Regions from separate parts of the Desulfuromonas acetoxidans DSM 684 genome, predicted to be linked through region 2. Evidence: riboswitches for the same ligand, from Rfam matches in the RefSeq annotation. Region 2 holds a riboswitch; the other holds the start of a gene.
The links. Region 2 has a riboswitch for molybdenum cofactor ahead of DACE_RS08815 (ABC transporter substrate-binding protein). Riboswitches for the same ligand answer to the same signal wherever they lie in the genome.

Region 1 (7,743 bases), on a different contig from region 2:
TGAATAACCACCGACATCTTGATCGGTTTAGCGGCGTCAGCGATCGTGCGAATGCTCGGGAACATGGCGATAATAACAATGGTCACCAGGGCGAGGACAAACAGGATCACTGCTTGCTTGGCAGACGCCGGCAGTTCTTCATCAAGTGTGGTTGCTGTGGTTTCTTCAATGCGCTTACGCATATCGGGATCTTGCATGCGGCGTTGATATTCCGGATCATCTTCCAGCTCAACACCACGACGCATGCTGTACAGAGACATGGCGATCAGGCCGATAAACGTGGCCGGGATTGTTACACTCAGGATCGACAGCAGGGTGATCGTGACATCGATGTTGGTCAGTTGTGCCAGATAGTAGACGACAGCGGCAGAGATCGGGCTGGCGGTAATGCCCAGTTGGGCGGCCACCGAAGAGGCAGCCATCGGGCGCTCAGGACGGATGCCGTTTTTCAACGCAACATCACCGATGATCGGCATCACCGAATACACCGCATGGCCGGTACCGAGCATGAAGGTCATGGTGTAGGTGACCAGAGGACCGAGGAAGGTGACCCGGCGCGGATTGGAACGCAGGATACGTTCAGCAACCTGCAACATGTATTTAAGCCCGCCAGCAGCTTCAAGCACCGAGGCGCAGGTGACAACGGCCATGATGATCAACATTACGGTGATGGGCGGTGACGTTGGTGGCATTTGGAAGATAAACACTTCGGCAACCAGACCGATACCGGAAACAACGCCCAGTCCGATCCCTCCGTAACGACTTCCCAGATACAACATCAAAAGCAGGAACATGAACTGGATGTACAACATGGCGGTTCTCCTTTTCAGCTGAGGGGTCTTGGCAACGCGGTTGGTGAAGAGCGTGTCGCAACCGTGTCTGATCTTTATTGTTATACACAGCATAGAACCACTTTTATGGAATTGTAAGTTTCTGGAATTAATCTGTTTTTAGTCCTTTAAGGTCATTTTGTTCATAGTGTTCACGGTGGTTTTTTACGGTGAGAATAAAGCGTGACGGAATACGTGGTAAACATGAAAGTGTGCCACATGTGGCTCATGTTTCACCGTATACTGTCTCACTCCGTTTCGACCTGCACCACATTGTTACGCGCGCAAAACGGTAGAAAAATGTGCTGTAGAATGGGTGTTCGGTAACTAACTGAAAATACAGGGTTAAAAATTTTTCCAGCAAGATTGGAGAATTTGGCAATCTCTTTGCAAAATAGATAAACAAGTTTGATGAGCTAATTTAACTCGTTGTTTTAACATACAAAATTTCACAGGAGTAAAGACTATGGGACGCAAAAAAGAACATCCGAAGAAGCACATCGTATCCTGCCGTATCAACACTGAGGAAATGGAAATTCTGCGTGAGATCTCCGAAGATTCCGGTATGAGTATCACCATGCTGTTGCGTAAGAGTCTCGACGCTCTGACCAACAACAATCCTCTCAGCGCGTAACGACGTTTTCCAATGAAGCTGGTGGCCGATTCATTAGCATTGGCTGTTGTTTTTGGCCTCTAGACTGTAACATTTTGGAACACCGAGCTTTTTTTAAAGGCTCCCATCATGGGAGCCTTTATTTTTTTGCCAAAAAACACCCGCCAAGTTCGACAAATCACATTTTTTATTGTATACAGTATAAGTATCGTTTGCATCGCATCTTACTCTCTTGAATTGTTTTATACGGAGGAGGATCAACGACTCGCGTTGATTCTGGCATCCAGTGGGGGCTGCCCCTGCTGGAGTTTATTACTCACTGTATGGGAGGAAACAATGAAAAGTGAGCTAAGGGCGTATATTGCCTACGTTGCGGCGAAGTTGGCGAAGCAGGAGAATCTGCAGATGAGCGTTCTGGATCTGGATGGAAATGTTCAGCGTGATCTGACGGAGATGTGCCAATTGCGTCCGGTTAAATCCACGGCACAACAGCGGGAGTGCGGCATGGTGCGTAGTGCCGATGGTGAGAATTTCTGCATGGTCTTGCCTCAGGAAGAGCAGCACACCTGTCTATCGGTTTATGGGCAGTTGTTCGATGGCTACGATCATGATAGCGATTCGCACTTCAGTGGATTTATCAACGACGACCTGGTAGAGCTGTACGATTACAAATGTTCAGATCATTTTTCGTATCAACTCTAAAGGTGCAGACAATCAATCGCCCAAACAGAAAAAGGGTCGCTTCGGCGGCCCTTTTCTGGTTTAGCGGGTGGTTGCATTCCGGGTTTGGATGTCATCGCAGTTTCATCGGTTAAAACGAAATTTCTGACAATTCCATGTCAAGCAGGTCAACCATCAGCAGGCGATTGTCAAGCAGATCGCCGCGATCCAGAAGCAATTTACTTACTTCCGCCACCTGAAGAGAGGCGATCACGGCCGGGGTAAAGGAAGGATTGCCGAGTTTTTTTTCAATCCCTCTGGAGTCAGGCTGTTGATAAATCTGTTCCAGGTGGTGATGTTCCGGCATCAGTGTGGTGACATGGCCGTACCAGCCGCCAATGGCACCGTGTACCAGTGGCACTTCCAGCTCGCGGCACACTTCAGCCAGTTCCAGACGGGTGGCAATAGAGTCGAGTGCATCTACGACCACCTGGGCACCGGCAAGCAGGCCAATGCCGTTATCACGTCGAAATTCCTTCACTTTTGGCGTGATTACAGTGGCGGGATTGACCTGAGCAATGCGCTGCGCCGCAATTGTTACTTTGTCACAACCGAGCACATCGGTGGAGGAGAACAGTTGGCGGTTGAGGTTATGTTCTTCAAACACGTCGGGGTCAATAATCGTGATGTGGCCAACACCGAGGCGGGCCAGTTCTTCGACTACGAAACCGCCTAAACCTCCACAGCCGACCACGGCAACGTGACTGCTGAACAGGCACAATTGGTCGTGACAACTGAGCATGGCGCCATTGCGCTGGTAGCGAGTCGGCAGAATGCCACGTTTCAGGCTGATCGCCTCAATGCAGGCAACGCTGACATTAAAGCGTTTGGCCGCCGCCTGCTGGTCGGCCCAACTCAGTAAGCCTGAAGAGGCGTGGTTTTCAATCCATAGTTGTACATCACACATACTAGCCTCCCCCTACCAAAGGGAAAATCCCGACGGAGTCACCGTCGTTAAGAAGCGTATCGACATCGCCATGGCGACCGTTGATCATCAAGACGCCCAGTTCCTCAACGGCAATACCCAATTCACCAAGAAGTTGACGAGAGGTCAGTGGCGCGGAAAAGCTGCGTTGTTCTTCCTTGAAACGATCAATGCGAAACTGGGCAAACAGCTTGATGGTTATCGTCATCATGTCGGTCTCCAAAACGAAAAAATCCGGATGTGCCCAAGGAGGGGAGGGCACATCCGGCAAAGAGAGAACAGCAGCTCTCGTATGGGGTCGATCACTTACGCGGGTAAGTGATCAGGTTAAAAGTTCCAAAATTCGTCGATCTCTTCGTCGCTGAAATCCCAGATCGCGTTGTGCGGCGGAACCGGATCGGTCTTGAAAAACTCAGGCAGCCGATCGTCCTTGTTGGTCATGCCGGCATCAAGATTGAACTGATGCTCCAGCTTGAGGACTTTCTTACCCAGCTCGGTGACATCATCACCGGTCAACGCACAACCGAAGCGGGCGTTGATCATGTCGATCAATGCCGGCAGACACTCGGGAATATCCAGTGCCGGGAAGGCAATGAAGATACACATGCCGGTGGAGTCGATGGCGGCGGAGGCGATCTGCAGATTGCGCGACAGCTCAACCTGACCGTCTTTTTTCAGCGGATCAACAAAACCGCCAACATTAAGGATGTTGGTCGCAATGGTATAGCCGGAGGTGTGGTCGGCACCCATGGTGCTGGTGGCATAGGTGATGCCGATCCCCTTAACACTGCGTGGGTCATAGGCGGGAATGGCTTGATTCTTAACCACAGGAACACGGGTGACACCATAAGTGCGGCCAACACAACCGGCACCACCACCGAGGATACGGCCCAGAGGAGTGCCCTTGCCGATCTCTTCGCGCAGCATGCGCAAAATCCCTTCGCCGTCGCCGAACGGCAGGATGCCCGCTTCCATGGCCACACCAAACATGACCACACCTTCGATGGAGTCGATGCCGATGTCGTCCATAATGTTGTCAGCTTCAGCGATCTGATCCAGATTGTCGACGCAGCAGTTGGCACCCATGCCCCAGATGGTCTCGTACTCGAAACCGGAGGTCAGGTAGTTGCCGTCTTTATCATTGTACACCTGGGAGCACTGGATGATGCAGCCTTTATGGCAACCGTGCTTAGGGCTACCACCACGCTCAACAATGGTGTCGTGCATGGTCTCACCGCTGATCTTGTCGTGCGGCTCGAACTGACCATAACGAAAGTTTTTCGTCGGCAGACCACCGGCTTCGTTCAAAATGTTCACCAGGATGTTGGTGCCGTACGTGGGCAGACCTTCGCCACTGACCGGGTGATCCAGCATCGCCTTAGCAAACACGCGGGCGGCTTTTTTGAAGGTGTCGGGGTCCGCGATGGGCACCGCACCGGCACCTTCGGAATCCACGGTCATGAACTTGATTTTTTTCGAACCCATAACCGCACCCATGCCGCCACGACCGTGGCTGCGGATTTTACCGTCAGGGTCTTTCACCGAGATATTAGCGGACGCCATCTTCAGTTCACCGGCAATACCAATGGTGATAACACCGATTTTCTTATCGAATTTTTCCACCATGGCATCAATCACGGCAAAGTTGCCGCTGCCGAGCAGCTCGGACTCTTCAGCGATAGACACGCCGTCTTTGGTGATGTGCAGGCTGTAGAACTTGTCCTCTTTGGGCATGCCCTCGATGATCATCGCCTTGATGCCCATGCGGGCAAATTGCTGAGCGGTAGTGCCACCGGCATTACTCTCTTTGATGCCGCCGGTCAGCGGACTTTTAGCGCCGCAGGACATCCGGCCGGATTGGGCCGCAGCGGTGCCGCTGAGCAGGCCGGGGGCAAAAACCAACTTATTGAACTGGCCAAGGGGATGGCATTCAGGATCAACCTCGGTAGCAACGATGGTTGAAGTCAGAGCACGACCACCGAGGCCGAGCCATGCTTCAGGGACATCTTCAACAGTGGTGGTCAGGTCGGTCATGTTAACGCGAAAAATTTTATCCATGGGTTCTCTCCGTTGTTGCAGGTGAACAATCATCGCTCATGGCGGAAATCTCCTTTCCAAACATGGGGGGCGATACCGTTTCCGGGACCACCTGGCGGCCGGACCACCATGATCACGCTCGTAGGTGGTAGCGGCTCGGAGATTTAAGGGCTGGTCTCAATCGGCGGCCCCTGATCTGGAGTGCGATTGAGAACACCCCCTAAGACCACGAGGTGTCAATAACTCAGCACAGGGCCGTCAAATGAACCAATGCTGGACGAGGTAAAAACGCAAAGACTGTACCAACCACTTTATCAGGGATGTTCGAAGAGGCAATAGTATGGCTAAACTATCGAAATAAGGTATTTTATTCGCAGTAAGGGTGGTTGCGGTGTCGAGTGGGAGAATAGGGAAACTGTGCCGTTCTGAAACAGGTGTTCAGCATGTGAACAGAGGCCGAATGGTATACAAAAAGAGCGTCAAATCCGTTAAAAGAGTCTGTTGAAAACAACCTGAGGTGAGGTAACTCGGTGGTCGTGACAGTCGATCAAAAATAGACGTATTTTTTACGGTCGCGAATAATCAGAAACAGGAAAAACGGACCGCCAAGCAGGGCGGTAAGCACGCCGATGCGCAAGCCGCCACTGCCGACCAGTCGCACCAGACAGTCGGCATAAACCACCAGCGCGCCACCGAGTAGACCGGAGGCCGGTAGCAACAGGCGATTGTCGGAACCCACCAGACTGCGCATCATGTGCGGTGCAATCAGGCCGACAAAACCGATGCCGCCGGCGACAGCCACAGCGCCACCGGTGAGTAAAGCGGAAAACACCAGCAGGATATTGCGCGACCAGTTGACGCGCACGCCGAAATTGCGTGCCTGCTCTTCGCTGATCATCAAAATGTTGAGATCGCGGGCAAAAAGCAGAGAGCCGATAAAGCCGACCACGGCAATGGCCGCAATGATGAGGACATGTTCCCATGAACGGTTGGTCAGATCGCCCATCAACCAACTTACAATCTTGCGGGCCATGTCGTACTGTTCCGTCGACAACACAATCACCACTGAGGTGATGGCAGTAAAAATGGCGTTAAAGGCGATGCCGCCGAGCAGCAACGTGTAGCGTGAGGTTAAACCGCCACTGGTGGCAACAGCCAGTACCACCATCAACGAAAAGAAAGCCATGGTCACCGCCAGCAACGGCACTAGATAAAGGCTGGTGGCCGCCAGACCGAAGTACAGGGCTGTCACTGCACCGAGCGCCGCGCCGGAACTGGTGCCGATAATGCCTGGGCTGGCCATGGGGTTTTTAAACACCCCCTGCATCACCACACCGGCACAGCCGAGTGAAAAGCCAACCAGAACACCACACAGCGTGCGAGGAATGCGACCATACCAGACAATGGTGCCGATGGGGTCAGCCGGGTCAATAGCGCCGCCACCCAGCACATGGCCGATAATGTCACCGATCTGCGACAACGTGATCGACCACGAGCCGATAGACACCGATAGCATCATGCCGAGTAACAGACATACCAGGGTGGCCAACAGGGCCAGAAACGGTTTGCCAAAGGCAGTGCGGTGGGCCTCACTCGTCATTGAGAATCCCCCCGAGGTAATTGAGGCTGGCAATAACAAATTGAGATGATGCGGTCAGGTAATATTCAGGAATCGCATAAATGCGGTGTTGCTGGACAGCGTTCGACATGGCCAGAATCGGTTGGCCGGTGAGGCGCTGTTTCAGGCCGCTGTCAGCCGGAACCACAATGATATCCGGGTTCCACTTCAGCACCGTTTCATAGCCGACCTGTTTAAAAAAGCCGATGCCGTGCTCGCTGGCCGCATTTTTTACGCCGAGGCGTTGGCACAACGCATCAAACAACGTGTGCTTGCCTGCAACAAAGCCCATGCGGTCATAGTAAAGCAGGGTCGGCACCTGGCCGTCGAGTCGTTGCGTGACCACGTTGCAGATCGCTTCACTGTTGTGCGACATGGTTTGTAACAGTTGACGGGCGCTGGCTTCAACGCCGAGCATGTCGCCAAACAGGCGAATCTGGTCACGAATATCCTCAATGCCGCCAAAAAAACCGGTTTCAACGTGAGGAATCTCCGCCAGATTAAGCTGGTGCTTGAACGCCGCCGACGAATAAAAACTGGTGATCACCAGATCCGGTTGCAGGCCGATCACCATCTCGGCATCTTCCGTGAGAAAGGTTGGAATTTCTGCGGGGAATTGATCCGCCAGAAACGAATACGCCGCAACCCGGCTGCTCTCATGCAGACCGACAATGCGCTCATGAGGCACAATCGCCCACAGTTCCTCGGTCAAACCGACCGTGTGGGGAATCACCCGTTGCGGTTGCTGCTCCAGCAGTAAGCTGGCTGAGCGGTTGTTCAGGGCATCAGTGATTTTATTCCAGGTGCGGATCTGATAATCGACGCGCCGTGGATAACGGTTATTGCGACTTTCCGGGCGGTGGGCATCACTCAGCTCGGCACGCAGGTCGGCCATGTTCAGGGGAAAGTCGAGTGTATTACCGTCTTTGGCTTCGGCCAAAGCAATAGAGCTGAGGCACAGCAGGATTGTTAAAACGATCAACAGTTTATGCATAGAACA
Region 2 (7,743 bases):
GCGGGCTTCCATGTTCTCGCCGTTGGCAACAGCTTGACGCAGGTACTCAGCGACCAGCTCGATCGCTTTGATCGCGCAAGCGTCAGTGATCGGAGTAGCGATGGTGGAAACATAAGCCTCAACAGCGTGAGTCAGTGCATCCATACCGGTCGCAGCAGTCAGAGGAGCCGGCTTGCCAACCATCAGAACAGGATCATTGATCGCGATGTTCGGCGTGCAGCGCCAGTCAACAATGGCCATTTTAACGTGGGTGTCCGTGTTGGTGATGATGCAGAAACGGGTCATTTCAGACGCGGTACCTGCAGTGGTGTTGATGGCCAGGAACGGAGGCATGGATTTGGTGGACTGGTTCACACCTTCGAAATCACGAATCTGGCCGCCGTTACCAACAACCAGGCCTACACCTTTACCGCAGTCGTGGGAGCTACCACCACCCAGGGTGATGATGCCGTCACACTTGTTGTCTTCGTAGACTTTAACGCCATCGGCAACGTTCTTATCTGTCGGGTTAGGCTCAGCGCCGTCAAAGATAACAGCTTCCAGACCGGCAGCTTCAACATAACCTTTGATGGTGTCGGCAACGCCCATGGCAGCCAGGCCAGCGTCGGTAACGATGAGCAGCTTGGTAGCGCCCAGTGCTTTTGCTTGATCGCCGGCTTCCTTGGCACAACCTACCCCCATCAAAGATACTGTCGGGATGAAGAAACCGTAAGTTTGATCTGCTAATGCCATTAGTTCTCTCCTTTGTTGCTGTTGTGAATGAGACATAACGTCCGCATGACAGTCTCTCAAATCCGCCCGGCTCCTCCATCGATAGTGATGTGAAATAGATCCGGTAGAATCCCTGCACCAGAACACCTGATTCAGGTACGGACAACGCTACCTCCCCTTAGAGCAACTTGGATGCCACTTTTAAATATTTTTCTAAAAACCTCCGTAATTCAATAGAGTTACATAGTGGAACACCACGTTGTTGTCTACAGAATCGGCAAGTTACGACTTGTCGTCAACGCGACGATTTGATCCAGTTTGGAACACAATGCAACAGCTCGTCACACACGGATCACCAGAATGGAACACCCCACAAATCCTTTTTCATGTGACAAACCCGGAATATCCGGCCTGCCCCGACCGCACCAACCGTTCCCAATTGGCACAGAGCCAGCTCAAGTTCGTGACAATGCGTGCCACTTTGTTACACTTTTATTGCGTTCGTCCTGACACTGAAAAAAGAGGTCCACGGCTCTGGTACAGATTGGAACAGTTGACCTCGACTTGCACAACAACCTGTAAAACAAGGAGGTTACATCGACAATCCCCCGTAAAAACAGCTCAAGTTCCACCCGCATAGCCTTTTTTAATGGCTCACCCTCCAAGATTGTGCACGAGACTTGCACGTATACAGGCTGCCATAAAAAAGAGCTGTCGGTTGCCCAAAGCACCGACACGAAAATAGTTACAACTCCGAGTCTGTTCACCTACCGGCACATCCCAAGGTGGCAGGCCTATGGGTTCTTCGGGAAACTGGCGAGCCTCCCACTCTTGGAAAGGAGCTGACGGACATTAATCATCAAGGTGACTGGTGCCGTTTTTTGTCTTTCCCGGCGATGGAGGGTCATTTTATTTCAACCCCTTTGTTTGAAGGAAAAATTGTTATGAAACAACTGCGAATGGTACTCTTTTCATTGATGATCGTCCTGCTGCTGGCTGGGGCCGCCTTGGCTCAGGAGCACCTGAAGCTGGCCACGACCACATCGACGGAAAACTCCGGTCTGCTCAGTGCTCTGCTGCCGACCTTTGAAGCGCAGAACAACTGCAAGGTCGACGTGATTGCCGTGGGTACCGGCAAGGCAATCAAGCTGGGTATGGCTGGCGATGTGGATGTCATCCTGGTCCACGCCCGTGCCAAGGAAGATGCATTTGTCGACGGCGGCTACGGCGTTGATCGTCAGGATGTGATGTACAATGATTTTGTCGTCGTCGGTCCGCCAGCAGACCCGGCAGGCATTAAAGGCACCAGTGACGTGGCTGCGGCTCTGGCGAAAATTGCCCACAGCAAAGCGACCTTCGTCTCACGTGGTGATGAGTCTGGCACCCACTTTAAAGAGTTGGCACTGTGGAAAGCTGCGGATTTAAAACCAGCCGGCGACTGGTATCTCGAAGCGGGGCGCGGCATGGGGGAAGTTCTCACCATGGCCGATGAGCGCCAGGGCTATGCTCTGACCGACCGCGGCACCTACATTGCCTATCAGGGCAAAATCGACCTGCAGGTTGTTGTTGAAGGCGACAAGCGGTTGTTTAACCCGTATGGCGTCATTCCGGTGAATCCAGCCAAGCATCCGCATGCAAAGTATGAACTGGCCACGGCGTTTGCCAATTTTCTCACCGGTGAAACCGGGCAGAAGATGATTGACGGCTACCGGAAAAACAACCAACAACTGTTTTTCACCTACGAGAAATAAGGATCGCCGGTGAGCTTTATTGTTGAATCATTGCGCACAGCGTTTGCGCTGATTCTGTCTTTCGACGGGGAGGTGTTCAATACAGTGAACACCTCCCTGACGATCTCGAGTGTAGCCATTGTCATCGCCACACTGATCAGTGTGCCCATCGGCATCGTCATTGCCCTCAACCAGTTCACCGGCAAAACCATTTGCCTGACACTGCTGAACACGTTGATGGCTTTGCCGACGGTGGTAGTCGGCTTGGTGGTGTACGGTTTCCTCAGCCGTCAGGGGCCTCTGGGTCAGTTCGGTTTGCTGTTTACTCCAGGCGCCATGATTATCGGTCAGACGATTCTGGCCACGCCCATCGTCACCAATTACACCCTGGCGGCGGTGGTCGGATCGGATCCACGCATTTTGCCGACAGCCCAAACATTGGGAGCCGGCCCTCTGACCAGTGTACTGGTTCTGGTTAAAGAGATCCGTTTCGGCATTATGGCCGCCCTGATTGCCGGTTTTGGCCGCATCATTGCCGAAGTGGGCGTGGCCATGATGCTCGGCGGCAACATTCGCGGCTATACCCGCACCATGACCACGGCGATTGCTCTGGAAACCAGCAAAGGGGAATTCGCTTTTGGTCTGGCCCTGGGCATCATTTTGTTGTCCGTGGCCCTGGCGATTAATATTTTTCTCAATCTTCTGCAACAGAGGTCCCGATGAGTGAACTGTACCGTCTTGAACAGATCCGCTACCGCTATGCCAATGAGCAGCGCTGCGCCCTGGACATCGCGTCTTTGTCATTCGCAACCGGACACCTCTACGCACTGCATGGCGCCAACGGCTCCGGCAAGAGTACCTTGCTCAATTGCCTGGCGCTGCTTATTAACCCGCAAAGCGGGTCACTCTATTTCAGGCAACGCCGTGTCCAGAGGGGCTGGTTCTCCCTGCCACGGTTACGCCGTCAGATCACGTTGGTCCACCAGACGCCTTATCTGTTTGACGGCACGGTCAACGACAATCTGCGCGTGGCCCTGCGGCTCGGTGGCATCTGCTCCAATCAGGCACAGCAGGCAGTTGATGACGCACTGGACAGTGTCGGCCTGGCAGATTTTCACAACCGCAGCGCACGTGAACTCTCGGGCGGAGAACAAAAAAGGGTCGCCATTGCCCGCGCTCTGGCCTTACGTCCCAAAGTTCTGCTCCTTGATGAGCCAACAGCCAATATGGACAAATACAGTGTCGAGCGACTCGAACAACTGATCTCCACCCTGCCCGATCAGGGCATCACCGTGATTATCGCCAGTCATGACCAGGCTCAGGCCCAGCGTCTCGGCAGTCAGGTGATCGAACTTCAGGGGGGGCAGGTGGTTACGTCGGACGACATGATGATAAAGGAAAAATCCTATGCTTAGTTTCCAACAGGCCCGCCAAACCATTCTCGACCATGTCACACCTCTCGGTGTTGAACGGGTCGGCCTTCTTGATGCCAGTGAGCGTATTGTTGCCGAAGATATCATTGCACCGTGGAGTCTGCCGGTGTGGGACAACTCGGCCATGGATGGCTTTGCCGTCCGCCATGACGATTGTTCAAATGACGGCACTCTGACCATCAGCGGCTACATTCCCGCCGGTGGTTATAGCAATGACCCGGTACAACCCGGTACAGCCGTGCGCATCATGACCGGCGCGCCGATTCCACCGGGTGCCGACACCGTCGTGCCGTTCGAGGAGACCAGTGAAAAGGGTGATCAATTGACCATTCGCGGTTCCGTCACCGTCGGAGACCATATCCGCGTTAAAGGCGAGGATATCACCGACGGCGAGAACATTCTTACTGCCGGTTCTCTGCTACGCCCTGCGGAGATCGGGCTGCTGGCAACATTTAATAAAGTGATCGTCCCGGTGTACCGGAGACCCCGTGTCGCCATTTTGGCGACCGGAGATGAGCTGATCGAACCGGGCACACCACCCAACAACCATCAGATTGTCAATTGCAACAGTTTTGCCGTGGCCGCAGCCCTCAAAGAGATTGGCGCTGAACCGATCCTGCTCGGCATCGCCCGCGACAACCGCGAAAGCCACCTGCAGAAGATCAAGGAAGGGCTTAAAGCGGACGCGTTGATCACTTCTGCCGGTGTTTCCGCCGGTGATCGTGACCTGGTGCGTGACATCCTTGAAGAACTTGACGTCAAATCAGTATTTTGGAAGATCGACATTAAACCGGGACGCCCGACGGCCTTTGCCATGTATGGCGACAAGCCGGTGTTCTCCCTGCCCGGCAACCCAGTGTCGACCATGATCACGTTTGAGGAGTTCGTCAAACCGGCGTTGTTGAAGATGATGGGCCACCGCCGCGTCTTTCATCCTACGGTGCGGGCGATCCTCAAAGATGATGTGAAAAAGAAATCGGGACGCACCCAGTTTATGCGGGTGTTTGTCACCATGCAGAACGGCCAGTATCTTGCCAGCACTTCGGGCGATCAGAATACCGGCATTCTCAAGACCATGATTCGCGCCAACGGCCTGGCGATCCTTCCGGCAGCGCCCGACCACATCGGCTCCGGAGCCCAGGTTGACGTGCAATTGATCGGCGGAGACTATGTTTAGGATTGGAGTGTACAATGAATATCAGTAAGTTTGTCATGCCGGAGGTGATCTTCGGCCGCGGCAGTCTCAGCCAGATCGGCGACAGCGCCCTGCGTATCGGCGCCTCGAAAGTGTTTGTCGTCAGTGATGAAGATGTGATCAATGCCGGCTGGGTCGATAAAGCCAAGCATTACCTCCATGCCAGCGGCCTTGAAACGGTCACCTACGCAGCGCTGACCACCAATCCCAAGGACTACGAAGTGGATGAAGGCCTGCTGCGCTACCTCGAATCCGGTTGCGACGCCATTGTCGTGGTCGGCGGCGGCAGCCCGACAGACGTTGCCAAGGCGATTGCCATCCTGGCCACCAACGGCGGTGTGCTGCGCGACTACGAAGGGATCAACAAAGTCACCCGGCCGTTGCCACCAATGGTGATCGCTCCCAGTACCGCTGGGGCTGGTTCCGAAGTCACCCAGTTTGCCATCATCGTCGATTCCAAACGGCAGCTGAAAATGTCGATCATCTCCAAATCACTGGTGCCGGATATCGCCATCGTCGACCCGGAGTTACTGCGCACCAAGGATTCCGCTCTGGCCGCCGCCACCGGCATCGATGCCTTTACCCACGGTATTGAAACCTATGTGTCGCTGGCGGCAACACCGATGACCGAGATCCATTCACTCAAATGCATTGAACTGGCATCACAGTATCTGCGCAAGGCGGTCAACGACCGCAGTGACATGGATGCCAACACCAATATGTCGATGGCCAGTCTCACCGGGGGCCTGGCACTGTCCAACGCCATTCTCGGTGCCACCCATGCCATGACCCATCAGGTGGACGGCCTGCTTGATAAACATCATGGTGAGTCCAATGCGGCAATCCTGCCCCATGTTATGGAATTCAACCTGCCCGCCTGTCCGGAGAAATTCCGCGACATCGCTATTGCCATGGGAGAGCAGGTACGCGGCATGACCGTAGAAGAAGCCGCCCGACAATCCATTGTCGCCGTCAACAATCTGCTGTCCGATATCGGACTTCATCAGGGCTTGGGCGAAATCGGTTTGCCGCTCGATGCCATTGACCGCCTGAGTCACAACGCGTTGAACGATGCCTGTCTGGTCACCAACCCGCGGCCGGCCAGTTACGAGCAGATCGCGGAAATTTTCCACAAAGCCATGTAGCAACAACACGGCTGAGGAGGAACGATGGGCAACAAGGAACATCTGTTACAGCAACTGACCGGCGTGGATTCTTCCAAGCTCAACTACTATGTTGAGCTGAAGAAGAAAAACGAGGAGATTCTCAAGCAGAACACACTGCTGGAGATTCTCCATCAGTTGACCCGTGACATCAATATCCATATGACGATTGAGGATATTCTTGATCGGACGTTTCTCAAGCTGCCTCAGGCGATCCCCTGCGACTTCCTCAGCGTCGCCACCCTGTCCATGGAACGCCTCAGCCTTAAGGCTGCCGTACCCAGTGACTTCTGCACCATGGACGAACTGCCCAAAGACTCTTACAGCTGGCAGGTAATCCGCAGCAAAAAAGCCACCAGCTTTGATCCGGCCACCAGTTATCTGGCCCAAATGCACCGCAAAGATATCTACCCGATTGAGCTGAAATCTCTGGCGATCGCGCCGATGTTTGTGCGTTCCGAGGTGATCGGCGTGCTGCTGGTGGCCAGTTTCAACCATGATGCGTATCAGGAGGCGGAGCTGTCCGCCATTCAACATCTGGCCGACCATTTGTCGATCAGTATCCAGAATTCCCGCCTGTACACCCAGGTTTCACGGGCAAAACAGGAGTGGGAGCAGACCTTCCGCGCCGTGACCGACCCCATTGTGCTGGTCGACCTCGATTACAATGTGATCCTGCATAACGGCCACTTGCCGGAACAGATGCGCAAAACCTGGGAACAGTCGAACAGCAACAAATGTTATGCCTGTCTGCATGGCCTTCTCGAACCCTGTCCGGACTGCCCGATGGAGGAGATGCAGAAAACGCTGCAGCCACAGCATATCCGAATTCATGACGAATCGGGCCTGACTCTGGACCGTTCCCACTATCCCGTCCTCACCGACAAAGGACAGATGGTGGCCATGACCATCATCCTCAAGGACGTGACGGAAAAGGTCAAAATGGAAGCCCAGTTGGTACAGTCGGCCAAGCTGGCCGCCATTGGCGAGATGGCTGCCGGTGTCGCCCATGAGCTGAACAGCCCGATGACCGTCATTATCGGCACCGCACAACTGCTGGCACGTGAACTGGCGGAACAAAACGTCTCTGAAGAGATTGACGATATCATCAACTGCGGGCTGCGCTGTAAGCGCATTATCCAGAACCTGCTGACATTCTCACGCCAGGATCAGATTGCCGTCAGCTCCACAGATCTCAACAGTGAGGTGGAACGGGTTCTGAGCCTGATTCAATACCAGATCAACCGCAACCAGATCCGGATCATTGCCGATCTCGATCCGAAGCTGCCGACCATGACCGCCAACGGTCCGCAGATTCAACAGGTGCTGACCAACCTGCTGGTCAATGCCCGTGATGCTCTTGACAGCCTTAACGATGAAGAAAAAGTGATCCATGTTCGCACCCATGTGCGGGAAAAAGACGGCAAGCGCTGGGCGATTATCAGTGTCGAGGATAACGGCTGCGGCATTGAAGAGAAGGATCTGCAAAAGATCTTTACACCGTTTTTCAC

Region 1: it holds a riboswitch for molybdenum cofactor, as region 2 does, so the genes downstream of both, DACE_RS13850 (aldehyde ferredoxin oxidoreductase family protein) here and DACE_RS08815 (ABC transporter substrate-binding protein) in region 2, are expected to answer to the same signal.

The regions. Positions count from the first base shown of each region.
Region 1 is NZ_AAEW02000019.1:22,244-29,986, forward strand. Features, by position in the region: gene DACE_RS13825 (anaerobic C4-dicarboxylate transporter) at 1-812, opposite strand, end outside; gene DACE_RS13830 (hypothetical protein) at 1,297-1,464, shown strand; gene DACE_RS13835 (hypothetical protein) at 1,780-2,145, shown strand; gene DACE_RS13840 (HesA/MoeB/ThiF family protein) at 2,255-3,070, opposite strand; gene DACE_RS13845 (MoaD/ThiS family protein) at 3,072-3,299, opposite strand; gene DACE_RS13850 (aldehyde ferredoxin oxidoreductase family protein) at 3,416-5,146, opposite strand; molybdenum cofactor riboswitch at 5,180-5,299, opposite strand; gene DACE_RS13855 (FecCD family ABC transporter permease) at 5,673-6,725, opposite strand; gene DACE_RS13860 (ABC transporter substrate-binding protein) at 6,715-7,737, opposite strand; gene DACE_RS13865 (ABC transporter ATP-binding protein) at 7,730-7,743, opposite strand, start outside.
Region 2 is NZ_AAEW02000009.1:8,659-16,401, forward strand. Features, by position in the region: gene DACE_RS08810 (iron-containing alcohol dehydrogenase) at 1-732, opposite strand, end outside; molybdenum cofactor riboswitch at 1,451-1,569, shown strand; gene DACE_RS08815 (ABC transporter substrate-binding protein) at 1,656-2,462, shown strand; gene DACE_RS08820 (ABC transporter permease) at 2,472-3,164, shown strand; gene DACE_RS08825 (ABC transporter ATP-binding protein) at 3,161-3,856, shown strand; gene DACE_RS08830 (molybdopterin molybdotransferase MoeA) at 3,849-5,051, shown strand; gene DACE_RS08835 (iron-containing alcohol dehydrogenase) at 5,066-6,214, shown strand; gene DACE_RS08840 (sensor histidine kinase) at 6,239-7,743, shown strand, end outside.